One region of the Janthinobacterium sp. GW823-FHT03B06 genome, then DNA from elsewhere that is predicted to be linked to it. Evidence: predicted binding sites of a transcription regulator. Region 1 holds the regulator's gene; the other holds the start of a gene.

Region 1 (7,322 bases):
AGCGCGAGCCGCAAAAAGCCGTCGTGCTGCGCGAAATGCTGGCGGCCGGCTTCTCGGCCAGCCTGGCGCGCTACCTGATCGACAAGCTGCCCGCCGGCCTCGACGGTGCGCAAAGCATGCGCTGGATCAAGACCGTCCTGAGCCGCAACCTGAACACGGTCGCCAATGAAGACGCCATGCTGGAGCAGGGCGGCGTGTTCGCGCTGGTCGGCCCGACCGGTGTCGGCAAGACCACCAGCACGGCCAAGCTGGCGGCCCGCTGCGTGATGCGCCACGGCCCGGAAAAGCTGGCCCTGATCACCACGGACGCCTACCGTATCGGCGCGCACGAACAGCTGCGCATCTACGGCAAGATCCTCGGCGTGATGGTGCATTCGGTGAAGGACGAAGCGGACTTGCGCATCGCCCTGAAGGAACTCAAGAACAAGCACACGGTGCTGATCGATACCGTGGGCGTGAGCCAGCGCGACCAGATGGTGACGGAACAGGTGGCCATGCTGTCGGGCGCCGGCGCCGACGTGAAGCGTTTGCTGTGCCTGAACTCCACGGCGACGCAGGAAACGTTGAACGAAGTAGTGCGCGCCTACCAGGGCAGCGGCCTGGCCGGCTGCATCATGACCAAGCTCGATGAAGCGGCGTCGATCGGCAACGTGCTCGACGTGGTGATCCGCCAGAAGCTGAACCTGTTTTATGTGTCGAACGGCCAGCGCGTGCCGGAAGACCTGTACCTGGCCGACCGCGGCTACCTGATCGACCGCGCCTTCAAGCTCAAGCGCGACTCGGCGGCCACGCAGTTTTCCGACGCCGAACTGCCGCTCCTGATGGCGCAGGCGGCCGCCCGCAACAATGAAGCGCGCGGGGTGCACCTTGGCTAATTTCGATTTCGACCAGGCCGAGGGCTTGCGCCGCATGCTGGCCGGCCCGCAGCCGCGCGTCATGACGTTCCTCTCGGCCACGCCGCAGGACGACAAGGGCGCCATGCTGGTCAACCTGGGCGCTTCGCTCGCCTATGGCGGCAATGACGTGCTGCTGCTTGACGCCAGCGGCGGCAGCGATGGCGTGGCTGCACGCCTGGGACTGGCGCACGGCGCCAGCCTGCGCGACGTGGCGCGCCAGCAGTGCGGCCTGAACCAGGTCATCCATCAGGTGCCGCAAGGCTTCGGCGTGGCCAGCCTGGGCGCGCGCAACCACCTGATGGACAGCATGGACTATGCGGGCGAGGACGAACTGCGCCGCCTGGGCAAGACTTTCGAGGTGCTGGCGCGCCAGAGCGGCATCGTGCTGGTCGACGGCGTCGTGGCCGACGAGGGCGATTGCTTCCCCGTGCCCTTGATGGCCTCGTCGGATATCGTGGTGCAAGTGTCGACCAGCGCCACCTCGATCAAGGCGGCGTACTGCCTGATCAAGCGCCTGAGCCAGGAACTGGGACGCCGTCCATTCGGCATTCTCGTCACGGGCGCTTCCGAATCCGAGGCAAAAGTGGTATACGATAATATGGCACAGGCGGCGAGCCGCTACCTGGCCGTGAAGCTGACCTCGATGGGTTCGGTGCCTGCCGATGAATATCTGCACCGCGCGGCGCGCCTGGGCCGCAGCGTGGTCGATGCGTTTCCGCTGGCGGGCGCCTCGGTGGCGTTTCGCGGACTGGCCGAGCGGCTGGCCCGTTCGGCGGCGCCGGTGCTTGGCGGCACCTTGTACCAGACGGGGAGCCCGCACCAGTTCAGCGCCTGAATCGAACCGCAGCACCAGATAAGATGAGAAAACAATAAGCAGCCTATGTACACGGTCAAAGGGAAATCGAACAAGGACTATTTGCTGACGGAGCACATTCCGCTGGTGAAGCGTCTGGCGCACCATATGAAGGCGAAATTGCCGCCTTCGGTCGAGGTCGATGACCTGATCCAGGCCGGCATGATCGGCCTGCTCGATGCCATTAGCCGCTATGAAGAGACGCATGGCGCGCAGTTCGAGACCTATGCCGTGCTGCGCATCCGCGGCGCCATGCTCGACGAATTGCGCACCAGCGACTGGCTGCCGCGCAGCATGCGCCAGAACATGCGCAAGATCGAGGAGGCGATGAGCACCTTGCAGCAGCGCCTCGGCCATCCGCCGACGGAATCGGAAGTGGCGAAACTGCTGAAAATGTCGCTGGCCGACTACCAGGAAATGCTGGGCGACGGCGGCGGCCACCAGCTCGTGTATTACGAAGACTTTCATGATCCGGACGGCAATGACAGCTTCCTCGACCGCCACTGCGTGGACGAGGACAGCGACCCCTTGCGTTCCCTGCTCGATACCGATTTCCGGCAATCCGTGATCGATGCCATCGACGCGCTACCACCACGCGAGAAAATACTCATGGGCCTGTATTACGAAGAAGAGCTGAACCTGAAGGAGATCGGCGCGGTGATGGGCGTTTCCGAATCGCGCGTCTCGCAGCTGCATACCCAGGCCGTCGCGCGCCTGCGCGCAACCTTGAGGGAGCAGGCGTGGACTGGTCCAGCGTAATCGGGCTGGCGCTGGCGCTGGCGGGCCTGCTGGTCGGCCAGGCACTGGAAGGCGGCAAGATGGCCTCCCTGCTGCAGCCGGCCGCCTTCGCCATCGTCATCATCGGCACCTTCGGCGCCGTGCTGCTGCAGACGCGGTTGCGCACCTTCGTGCGCGGCCTGGAAATGCTGCGCTGGGTCTTCCTGCCGCCCGCCGACACGCGCGCCGCGCTGGCGCGCGACATCGGTCAATGGAGCCTGACGGCGCGCCGCGACGGCCCGCTGGCGCTCGAGCGCCTGATGGAAAACACGGCCGACCGCTTCAACGCCAAGGGCTTGCGCATGATCGTCGACGGCATCGCGCCCGACAAGCTGCGCCAGCTGCTCGACGTGGAAATTTCCGCCTACGAAATGGCCGAGCGCCAGGCCGTCAAGGTGTGGGAATCGGCGGCCGGCTATTCGCCCACCATCGGCATCCTGGGCGCCGTGCTGGGCCTGATCCACGTGATGGAAAACCTCACCGACCCGAGCAAACTGGGCAGCGGCATCGCCGTGGCCTTCGTCTCGACGATTTATGGCGTGGGCCTGGCCAATCTGCTGTTCCTGCCGGTGGCCAATAAACTCAAGGCCATCGTCTCGCGCCGCGTGCTGCAGTATGAAATCACGGCCGCCGTGCTGTACGACATCGCCACGGGCGACCATACGCGCATCATCGAAGAGCGCGTGTCCAGCCTGCTGCACGAGCACTGACCATGATGCGGCGCGCGCGCAGGAAGTATGACGAGGAACCGGACAACCAGGACCGCTGGCTGATCTCGTATGCCGACTTCATCACTTTGCTGTTCGCGTTCTTCGTCGTGATGTACGCGATTTCGCAAGTCAACGAGGGCAAGTACCGCGTCTTCCAGAATGCCATCGGCCAGGCCTTCAGCCTGGAAAAGGGCGCGCCGCCCATCATCATGGAAGCGCCGCAGGCGATCCCGTTGCCGAACCCCGCCCTGAAACGCCGCACGGAAGCCATCCGCCGCGAGCGCGAACACATGACGCGCCTGGCGCAGGACCTCACTTCCACCTTGGCGCCGCTGGTCAAGGAAGGCAAGGTGCGGGTCACGCAGACGAGCCGCGGCGTGAGCGTGGAAATCAATGCCAGCGTGCTGTTCGACCCGGGCGCGGCGCGCCTGACGGCGGAATCGGACCAGGCCCTGCGCGCCGTCGCCGTGCTGCTCAAGGATGACACGCACGACGTGCAGGTGGAAGGGCATACGGACGTGCAGCCGATCAGCAATTCCAATTTTGCCTCGAACTGGGAATTGTCGGCCGCGCGCGCCAGCGCCGTGGTGCGCCTGTTCATCGCCAGCGGCGTGCAGGCGTCGCGCCTGACGGCGGTGGGCCACGCCGACAATATCCCCGTGGCGCCCAACGAAACCCCGGAAGGGCGCGCGCGCAACCGCCGGGTCGCCGTGACGATCCTCTCGGGCATCCCGGAAACGGTGACGGAAGTGCCGACGGCGCCTGTGGCGCCGGCACCGGTTCCCGCCAACTGAACGCCGCCGCTTGCTACAAGCGCGGCCATCTTTCCTTTATTTCTACCTATTATCTCTCCATCATGAAAAGCAGCTCCCTGGGCGGTCTCGTCTATTCCACTGAAACGGGCCGCATGTGTCCCGCCTGCCGCCAGCCGCTGGCGCAATGCGCGTGCAAGGCGCAAGCCAAGACGGCGCCGGCGGGCGATGGCGTGGTGCGCGTGTCGCGCCAGACCAAGGGCCGGGGCGGCAAGAGCGTGACCGTGGTCAAGGGCTTGGCGCTGGACGCCATCGCGCTGGCCCTGCTGGGCAAGCAGCTGCGCACGCAATGCGGCTCTGGCGGCACGGTCAAGGATGGCGTGATCGAAGTGCAGGGCGACCATGTCGAAACGGTGATGGCGGCGCTGGCCAAGCTGGGCCACCAGCCGAAAAAGGCCGGCGGCTGAGCGTGCGGAGGCGTGCGGCCTGCTGCCGTGCGCCTGTGGTAACGTGCTTTTCCTTTTATGCGCGACCTCATATGAACAGCAAACTGACCGGTATCGCCATCGCCGCTGCCATCGCGGCAGTGCTGGCGCTCGTGTACTGGCCCGCACCCGATGGCGGCGCGCCGGACGCTGGCGCCACCGCTGCCGCCAGCGCGCCGGCGGGACGCAGCCTGGCGTCGTATTTGAATATCGACGCCACCCCGGTCGCCGATGCCGCGCCCGTTGTCGTGTCCCTGGCACAGCGGCTCGAACGCCTGGGCGCCAGCGGCAAGCCGGAGGACGCGTATGCGGCCTACAACCTGATCGACGACTGCATCGTCTTCCAGCGCGAAAACCGCTTGCCGGGGATGGAATTCGAGTTGGGGCGCGAGATGACGGTGGAAGAAAAAACCGCCCAGCAGCAGCTGTGCGCGGGTCTGACGCAGCGCCAGCGCGAGGACCGCCTCGGCTACCTGGCCACTGCCGCGCAAGGCGGCGTACCGGGCGCGGCTACCCTGTTCCTGTCGGAAGGTCCGTTCGGCGACCGCAGCGCGCTGCGCAACCGTCCCGATGATCCGCTGGTGCAGGCATGGAAGCGGCAAGCCATCGCCCAGCTGACGGCGCAGGCGGATGAGGCGGAACTGACCAGCGTGTCGACCCTGATGATGGCCTACCTGCGCGATGGCGACGTGGTGCAGAAAGACGCGCCGCAAGCGTATGGCTACCTGCTGGCCCTGCGCATGGTCTACGACGACATCCTCACGCCCGGCACCACGAATCCCTACCAGGACAGCTACTGGCACTGGCTGCAAAACGAGTTGACACCCGAGCAGCAGGCCGCCGCCCTGATCAAGGCGAATGGCATCGCCGCGAAATTCCGTCAGCATACGGGCCGGCCCACGCACGGTTGAGTGCGTAGACCAGCCCCTGCACAGGCTGGCCCGTGCATAAGCCAGTCCGTGCATAGGCCAGTCCGTGCATGGCGTCGCCGCACCGGCGCCAGGTCTGCCAGCTACGGCAGTGCTTGCAGGCGCCGGGTGCGGGTCAGGCAGCCGTCTTGCGGCGCCGTACGCTATACCCGATCAGACCCAGTCCCACCAGCAGCATGCCGTAGGTTTCCGGTTCGGGCACGGCCGTAGTGATGGAAATGTCCAGCACGGAATCACGCACGCCGAGGCCGCTTGCTACCAGGGTATAGGTGCCAGGTCCCAGCAGGCCGTTGAAGGTGGAATGGGCGAAGCTGCCCAGTACGCCCGTGAACGTATCCGATTGCACCAGGTTGTTGCTGGAGTCGAACAAGTCAATGTTGACGCCAGTCAGGCGGGGACCGAATTCGCTGGCGCCCGTGACCAGCCAGGCGGCGTTGCCCGTGAACGATTGCACGCCGCTGCCGACCGTAAACGTGGTCGTTTGCAGCAGCGAGCCGCGCTCTGTCGTGAAGGTGTCGACGAACAAGGTGTCTTGCGCCAGCAGCGGCGTGGCCACCACGGCCGTCGATACGAGATGGTTGTAGAACACGGCTTGCGTCTCGGCCTGCGCGGCTGGCGCCAGCAGGGTGCAGCCGAGCAGCAGCGCCGCGCCAGCCTTGGTTACTGAGAGAGAGTTCATATCATGCTCCTGTGTACTTGCAGTTGAAGTGGTGTGCGTCATGGCGCAGCGCAAAAGCGCAAGCCGGACGCGTGCAATGGATTAGCTATGCCTGCGGGAATGATGTTCGTGTCGGCGAGGAAAGTCCCACCATGTATTGGTGCGGCGTATGCTAGGGATTAGCATATAGTCATCATTCCCCTCAAGTTTGAGCGTGCTCAAATGTGTGGGCGTGAAGGGGCGCGCTGTTGTTTCTGCGTGCGGCGTTGTGGCGGGAGTGCGGGCATGCCGGCTCCGCCGCAGCCTCCCTGGAGGGGCTGCGCGGCGGTGATGTGCAGGATGGTCGTGATATGGGGCCGCTGTTCGGGACGGCGTCAGGCGTGCAGCAATGGCTTATTACTGTGCCTGTCGCTGCTGTTGCCTGCGCTGGGGGAAGACGGGAGGCGCTTAGCCGATGACGACGCGCCGGCTGGCCGTGTTTGCCATCGGTTGGCCGCTGGGGCCGTAGAAATTGCCGCTTTGGGCAGTGGGGCGCATGGCGTTCAGGGCGCCTTGCGTGTGCAGCATGTGTTTGTTGACCAGCAGGCTGTTCAGCCGGTTCTGTTCCTTCGCTTCGCGCGTCGTCTCGAGCAGGGCTTTCCACAGGGGCGCCGCCTCGGCGTCGCTGGTGCTGACCAGCCAGTCTTCCATGCCCGCTTCGGCGGCCGTGAAGCCCGCCGCCGCCAGCGCCTGGTGGCGTTGCGCCGCCAGCTGGCTCAATTGCCCGACGAGCGCCGTCTTGCGGGCCGTGAGCTCCGTGATTGCATCGATGTCAGCCGCAACCAGATGCCGCTGTTCTTCTTTCATCAATGCCAGCAATGTGGTCATGAGCTGTTGCTCGTCGCGCAGGCTGGAAAACGGAGTCACTGATTGCATGAGGTAACCTATCTATTTCGTGAGTGCAGCAAGTCCTTGACCGTGTCGAGGAGACCGTCCGCCACTTTTTCAGAGTTGACCTGGAACTGGCCGTCGGCGATCGCCAGCTTGATGCGTTCGACTTTCTTCGTGTCGAACACGGCGCCGCTGCCGGCAGTTGCACTGGCCGCTAATGCCTGTCCTTGCGGCGACAGGCGTACATTGTCCGACGTTGTCGGTGTTGCCTGGGCTTTCTCGGCATTCCGGGCGCCCGAGGTATTCGCGGGCGCCACCGGCAGGCCGGGATTGCTTTTAATGGTGTTATCGGTAATTTTCACAGCGTGATCCTCGTCTGGTCGAAGTCAAAA
Region 2 (7,322 bases), on a different contig from region 1:
CCTTCACCACACCGCTATCGACCATGACCTTGCCTGCGCCACCGCTGTCGCACAGGCCGACCAGCTTCAGCAGCTGGTTCAGCTCGACGAACTCGGATGTTAAATCAAAGCTTACTTTTTGCATTGTATCCCTTATTGCAATGATGTGTTTTCAACACTTGATGACGACCTCAACTAATCCATAGTTTACCTGAAGCCGCCAGCAATGCAGGGTGTAAGTCAGCTTTTGTTGGGCCGCGTCATCTCCAGTGGCACGATCCATGCGCCGAATTGCTCTTCCGTCACAAAGCCCAGGGCCAGCGCCGCTTCCTTCAAGGTCGTGCCTTCGTGCTGGGCTTGCTTGGCGATTTGCGCCGCCTTGTCATAGCCGATGTGCGGCGCCAGCGCCGTGACCAGCATCAAGGAGCGTTCCATCAGTTCGGCGATGCGTGCGCGGTTCGGCGCGATGCCGTGCGCGCAATGCTCGTCGAAGCTGCGCATGCCGTCGCCGAGCAGGCGCGCGCTTTGCAGGAAGTTGTGTGCAATCAAGGGCTTAAAGACGTTCAACTCGAAATTGCCCGAGGCGCCGCCCACCGTGATGGCCACATCGTTGCCGAAGACCTGGCAGCACAGCATGGTCAGTGCTTCGCACTGGGTGGGATTGACCTTGCCCGGCATGATGGAGCTGCCCGGCTCGTTTTCGGGGATCGTGATTTCGCCGAGGCCGGAGCGGGGGCCGGACGCCATCCAGCGCACGTCGTTGGCGATTTTCATCAGGGCCGTGGCCAGGGTTTTGAAAGCGCCATGGGCGGCGACCAAGGCATCGTGGGCGGCCAGGGCGGCAAACTTGTTGCTGGCCGTTTCGAACGGCTGGCCCGTCAGGCGCGCCAGTTCGGCGGCGATGCGGCCGGCAAATTCCACATGGGCATTCAATCCGGTGCCCACGGCCGTGCCGCCAGCGGCCAGCTGCAGCAGCGGCGGCAACGCTGCCGTGATGATGTGCTCGGCAAAGTCCAGCTGCGCCACGTAGCCGGAAAATTCCTGGCCCAGGGTCAGCGGCGTCGCGTCCTGCAAATGGGTGCGGCCGATCTTGACGATGTCGGCAAATTCCGTGGCTTTCGCGTCCAGGGTGGCGCGCAGCTGGCGCAGCGGCGGCAAGACCGTGTTGGCGACGGCCAGCGCGGCCGCCACGTGGATGGCGGTGGGGAAAATGTCGTTCGAGGACTGGCCCAGGTTGACGTCGTCGTTCGGGTGCAGCAGGCGCTCGGCGCCGCGCAAGCCGCCGATCAGCTCGGAACCGCGGTTGGCCAGCACTTCGTTCATGTTCATATTGCTTTGCGTGCCGGACCCCGTTTGCCAGACGGCCAGCGGGAATTCTGCGTCATGCTTGCCAGCCAGCACTTCGTCGGCCGCCTGCGTGATGGCGATGGCTTTCTTGCCATCCAGTAATCCCAGGTCCAGGTTGACGTGGGCGGCCGCGCGCTTGACGGTGGCCAGGGCGGCGATCAGTTCGGGTGGCATCTTTTCCGTGGAGATATGGAAATGCTCGAGCGAGCGCTGCGTTTGCGCTCCCCACAGCCGGTCGGCGGGTACGTCGATCGGGCCGAAACTGTCGCGTTCGATTCTGCTACTCATGGCATCCCTTTCATCGATGGAGGTGGATCGAGTGTACTCCAGACGTCAAAAAGGCACAGGATGATGCTGTATTGCATCATTTTTGCCCTGGCCCATCTATATTTTTGCGATTTCCTGCCGTTAAAGACAGGCGAGCCCCCATTATTTATCCTGTTATCAAAGCGATCAGTCCATGCAGAGCAGCATCCTTCCCCGTTGGTCTTTGATCGCGTGCGCCGCCGCCAGCCTGGCCTTGCCGCCCGTCATGGCGGCCGAACTGGGCGACATGGCCGTCCTGTCGCACGTGGGCCAGCCTTTGCTGGCCGAGCTCGAACTGACGGCCCTGGCGCCCGAGGAGGCCAATGGCGTGACCGTGCGCCTGGCTTCGCCCGATGTGTACCGCGGTGGCGGCATCGGCATGGATCCTGCCCTGCAAACCTTGACGATCAGTCCGTTTGAGCGCGGTGGACGCCATTATGTGCGCGTGGCCACGCGGCAAGCGATCCAGGCGGGGCATGTGCACCTGTATTTATTGCTGGGCAATGGCAGTGGCGCCGTCGTGCGCCTGGGCACCTTGTGGCTGACGCCGGCGCCGCCCGCCGCCGTACCCGCCAGTGCGCCAGTCCGGCCAGCTATTCCGTTGCCCGCGCCGGTCTCCACGCCTGTGCCGTTGCCACGCGCCGTATCCGTCGCGCCGTCGCCCGACGCCGCCGCGCTGGCGGCCCGCGCGCGGGCCGAGGGCCTCGTGCGTCCGGCGCGCGTGTTCGTGCCGCCGCCCGCCGCACCCAAACTGGCCGCCCCCGCGCTGCCGCGCCGCGCCGCAGCGCCCGTGGCCGCCTGCGCGCCGCAGGCGGAGACGGGGCAGGCGGCAGCGTGCGTGGGGCTGGACGAGAAAAATACGGCCCTGACTGAAAAGCTGGGCGAACTGGAAGGCAAGATCGGCGTCTTGCAAAAGGCGCTGGCCCTGCCTGCAGCCGCCGTGCCGCCCGCCGCCGCGCCGGCCGTGGCGGAAGCGCCCCATGCCAAACCGAAACCCCTGCACGCGGCGCCGGCTGCCGACAAGGAAAAGAAATCGGGCGGCATGCTGTGGCTCGGTATCGGCACCCTGGTCTTCCTGCTGCTGACGGCGCTCATCGTGTACATCGTGCGCAAGCGCAGGCAAGCGGCGGGGCCGGGCGCGCCGTCGAAATACTGGGTCTTGCTGCGCAAGCCGTTCGGCCGCAGGAAGAAGGATGTGCCCGTCTTGACGGAGGCGGTGGAAGAAGGGGCGACGGCCGAACCGGAACCGGAGCCGTTCTCGCGTTAATGCTGCCGCAAGGCGCTGCCGCAAGGCCGCCCACAATTTGATATAAAAAAAGATATTGAAAAAATACATGGAAACGCTTGCCAAGCACGTTGCCTGTTTCTTAAAGATGGTGCTATGATGAATTCAGTGGACTTGCTCTACGACAAAACAGCCCCAGCCTGGCGCAGTCACCAACGATAGTGTGGCGCGGCAAACCAGGTGTAGCGTTGCATAAACGCCTGGGTCTGGAAGCGGTTCGCGATGCCGACGATGTGCTCGCGAACGCCGGATGCAACCGGCAGCGAGGCGACGCCAGGAGATACCTGGGGCTCGCCTTCCAAATTCCCCCGCCTTGCCGTTTTGAGCGCCGCAGATGGCGCGCTCGCTGCCAGGGTGATAGACGTAAAAAAAGCACCCGCGGGTGCTTTTGTCGTTTCTGGCGCGGCAAGCTTCTTACATGCGGGCGCGCGAACCTGGCATGGCGTTCGACAGCTGGGTCATCCACGGTTCCGTGATGGCGCGGATTTCGCGGTCATTGGCCAGGATTTGCTTGAGCAAGTCGATCTTGCGCAGGCGCGAGGCGCCGGCCAGGGCAGGCGCCTTGCCCGTCATGGTCGCGCTGGCGGCGCTGGCGCACTGGTTTTCCAGGGTATCCAAGCCATCCCAGTCGCTCGAACGTGCGGCCACGACCATTTGATTGGTCATTCCTGCAATATTTTCATACATCGAGAGAACGTCGTTGGAGGTCATGAGCACACCCGTAACTAGTGAATGGATTACCGCTTGTCTAGATTAACGGCGGGTCCAACGGGAACTTGAGGGTGTTTTTGAAAAAAAGTGAAAATAATTTGGATGTTTTTTTGCGGGCAGCCGGCATGCCCGCAAACCCGCATGCCTGCTCGGTTGGCGATGCGGGCAACGGCCAGCTTACTTGACGAGTTCTTCCAGGCCCGCGCTCAGTTCGGCAAGCGGCGGCATCCTGTCGACCAGCACGGAGGGCGGCAAACCGAGCGCTTCGGCCACCGCGTTGGGATAGCAGGCGATGATTTCTTCATTGCTCAGCTGGTTTTCATCGATGCGCGCGCGCCAGGCGGCCAGGTGGATGATGGCGGCCAGGCGGTTCAATGGTGGCTTGGCCAGCGGAGCGGGGAAGGCGGCGATGGCCTCGGCAAAGGCGGGCGGAAACTTCCAGCGGCGCGCCAGTTCGGCGCCCACCTGCGCATAATCGTAGCCCAGCGACACCCGCTCCGCGTCGAGCCGGCGCGCGTCGAGCGGCGGGGCGATCTTGTCGAGCTGCATTGCTTGCTCGGGCATGGCGGCATGGATCACCAGTTGTCCGATCGCATGCATCATGCCGATGGTGAAAGCCAGATCCTGGTTGTCGCCCGTCTGCTTCGCGATCCAGCGGGCAGATACGGCGCTGTGCAGGCTGTAGCGCCAGAACTGCGGCAAATTCAGGCCCGGCACGGCTTTGAAACCGCTGACGAGGCCCGAGCTGATGACGAGGGTGCGCACGGTCACAAAACCGAGCATCAGCACGGCATCTTCCACCGTGCCGATGCTGCGCGACACATGGTAATAGGCCGAGTTGGCCAGCCGCAGCAGCTTGGCGCTCAAGGCCGGGTCCGCTCCCAGCTTGCGCGCGATGTCTTCGGTGGCGATGGCGGGGTTGTCGAAACTGCGCACCAGTTCATCGACGATCTTCGGGGCGGCAGGCAGGGCGTGGGGATGCTGGAACAGCGCTTCCAGTTGCATGGCAATCTCCTTGGCGTTCGTGCGGTACGGGATGCGGTCGTGCCACTATATGCCGATTTTTTGTCCGCATGCAAAAAAGTTAGGGGATGCTTTTTCGCCCCAAAAAGGCAGGATTTTCAGGTTATGATTTTGGCTATTACATCGAAAGGATCGCCATGCACGGTTTGCGTTTTTCCTGGTCCCGGACGCCAGTCCAGGCCGCCATCATCCTCGCCCTGGCCGGCGTTTCGCTGACCGGTTTGCCCGCCCGGGCGCATGGCCAGCAAGGGGCCGCCAGCGTCGCCGCCCCCGCTGCCGCGAAGGCCTTGCCCGGTGACGATTTCTACGATTACGTGAATGGGGACTGGCTGCGCAGCACGGAAATTCCCGCCGACCGCAGCAGCTGGGGCTCGTTCGCCATCCTCGCCAACGCCACCAACGAGCGCATCATCGGCCTCGTCGAAGGCCTGGCGGCGGCGCCGCAGGCGGATGCATCGGCGCGCCAGGTCAGCGATTTTTACCGTTCCTGGATGGATGAAGCGGCTATCGAAGCGAAAGGCTGGGCGCCGATCAAGCCGCTGCTCAAGAAGATCGACGGCATACGCGACCAGGCAGGGCTGGCCCGCGCGCTGGGCGAGAGCCTGCGCGCCGACGTCGACCCGCTCAACGCCACCAATTTTTATACGGAAAACCTGTTCGGCCTGTGGGTCGCGCAAGACTTGAACGACACCACGCGCAATGTGGCCTACCTGCTGCAGGGCGGACTGGGCTTGCCCGACCGCGCGTTCTACCAGAGCGACAGCGCGCGCATGCAGGGCTTGCGCGCGGGCTACCAGGCGCATATTGCCGCCATGCTCAAGCAGGCCGGCTACCGCGATGCGCCGGCCCGCGCCGCGCGCGTGTTTGCGCTGGAACAGCAAATTGCCGCCAGTCACGCCAGCCGCGAGGATTCGGCCGATGTGGCCAAGGGCAACAATGCGTGGCGCGCCGCCGACTTCGCCAGCAAGGCGCCGGGACTCGACTGGAAAGCCTTCTTCCAGGCGGCAGGGCTGGGCCAGCAGACGGATTTCATTGTCTGGCATCCGACGGCCATGACGGGCAGCGCCGCGCTGGTGGCGAGCGTGCCGCTGGCCACGTGGAAAGATTTCCTTACCTTCCACGCGGTCAACCATTTCAGCACGATCTTGCCGAAGGCGGCGGCCGACCAGCGCTTCGCCTTCTATGGCAGCGCCCTGAGCGGCACGCCGCAGCAGTCGCTGCGCAGCAAGCGGGCGCTGGCCGCGACGAATGCGGCCCTGAGCGACGCCGTCGGCAAGCTGTACGTGGAACGCTATTTCCCGCCTGAATCGAAAGCCCGTGTGCAAGATATGGTGACGAATATCGTCGCCGCCTTCTCGCGCCGCATCGACAAGCTGGACTGGATGGCGCCGGCCACCAAGGCGCAGGCGCAGGAAAAACTCAAGACTCTGTACGTGGGCGTGGGCTACCCCGAACAGTGGGAAAGCTATGCGGGCTTGCGCGTGGTGCGCGGCGATGCGCTGGGCAATGTGCAGCGGGCGGAGCAGTTCCATTACCGGCAGGAGCTGGCCAAGCTGGGCCAGTCGCCCGACCGCAAGGCCTGGGCCATGCCAGCGCAGCTGGTCAACGCCGTCAACCTGCCGCTGCAAAATGCGCTCAATTTCCCCGCCGCCATCCTCCAGCCGCCATTCTTTGACCCGCAAGCATCCGATGCGGCCAACTATGGCGGCATCGGCGCCACCATCGGCCACGAAATCAGCCACAGCTTCGACGATCAGGGCGCGCAGTTCGACGCCCAGGGCAAGCTGCGCGACTGGTGGACGCCGGCCGACCTGGCGCATTTCCAGGCGGCATCCAAGCAATTGGTGGAACAGTTCGCCGCCTACAAACCGTTCCCCGACCTGGCCGTGAATGGCCAGCTGACCCTGAGCGAAAACCTGGCCGACCTGGCCGGCGTGGCGGCCGCCTATGACGCGTTCACCCTGTCGCAGCAGGGCAAGCCGGCGCAGGCGGGGGCGGACCGCGAATTCTTCGTCGGCTACGGCGTCAGCTGGCGCAGCAAGGCGCGCGAAGCGGCGGCGCGCCAGCAAATCCTCACGGATGGCCATGCGCCGGCGCAATACCGCGCCGCCACCGTGCGCAACCTCGACGCCTGGTATCCGGCCTTCGACGTCAAGCCGGGGCAGCAGCTGTACCTGGCGCCGGAACAGCGCGTGCGCGTCTGGTAGGCATAAGCGGTGCCGGCGCGCAGCGTGCCGGCACCGTAAAATGGCGTGATTACTGATTGGAGCGCCATGAAGCCGACCCCACCGCAAGATCCCATCCACGCCATCACGGGCCGCACTCTGGCCCATTACGACGCCAGCGCCGAGCAGTTTTTCGAAGGCACGCGCGATCACGACGTCAGCCAGAACATCGCCGCGCTGCTGAACGCCATCGGCAAGCCCGCGCCGCTGGCCATCCTCGACCTCGGTTGCGGCCCCGGCCGCGACCTGAAGGCGTTCACGGCCCTGGGGCACCACGCGACGGGCGTCGACGGCTGCTCCCGTTTCGTCGGGATGGCGCGCGCCTACAGCGGCTGCACCGTGTGGCAGCAGGATTTCGTCGACCTCGACCTGCCCGCCGCACACTTCGACGGCGTGTTCGCCAATGCCGTGCTGTTCCACGTGCCCAGCGCCGCCTTGCCCGGCGT

What was found. Region 1 encodes FliA, which starts transcription of late flagellar genes. Its sites were predicted from a motif close to CTAAAGTTTNNNNNNNNNNNGCCGNTA; they were not measured.
Region 2: a site for FliA is predicted at 3,672-3,698, ahead of AC1RBA_RS15855 (flagellar protein FliT). Genes of this name have one in related genera too.

What each region holds. Positions count from the first base shown of each region.
Region 1 is NZ_JBXAJE010000002.1:890,359-897,680, reverse strand. It holds gene flhF (flagellar biosynthesis GTPase FlhF) at 1-875, shown strand, start outside; gene AC1RBA_RS10080 (MinD/ParA family ATP-binding protein) at 868-1,731, shown strand; gene AC1RBA_RS10075 (RNA polymerase sigma factor FliA) at 1,777-2,508, shown strand; gene AC1RBA_RS10070 (flagellar motor protein) at 2,490-3,236, shown strand; gene motD (flagellar motor protein MotD) at 3,242-4,030, shown strand; gene AC1RBA_RS10060 (translation initiation factor Sui1) at 4,093-4,455, shown strand; gene AC1RBA_RS10055 (hypothetical protein) at 4,527-5,384, shown strand; partial or broken gene AC1RBA_RS10050 (FxDxF family PEP-CTERM protein) at 5,518-6,018, opposite strand; gene AC1RBA_RS10045 (flagella synthesis protein FlgN) at 6,508-6,975, opposite strand; gene flgM (flagellar biosynthesis anti-sigma factor FlgM) at 6,984-7,292, opposite strand.
Region 2 is NZ_JBXAJE010000004.1:257,076-264,397, reverse strand. It holds gene AC1RBA_RS15870 (RNA-binding S4 domain-containing protein) at 1-124, opposite strand, end outside; gene fumC (class II fumarate hydratase) at 220-1,614, opposite strand; gene AC1RBA_RS15860 (type IV pilus assembly protein FimV) at 1,787-2,899, shown strand; gene AC1RBA_RS15855 (flagellar protein FliT) at 3,332-3,628, opposite strand; gene AC1RBA_RS15850 (HDOD domain-containing protein) at 3,806-4,633, opposite strand; gene AC1RBA_RS15845 (M13 family metallopeptidase) at 4,789-6,858, shown strand; gene AC1RBA_RS15840 (class I SAM-dependent methyltransferase) at 6,925-7,322, shown strand, end outside.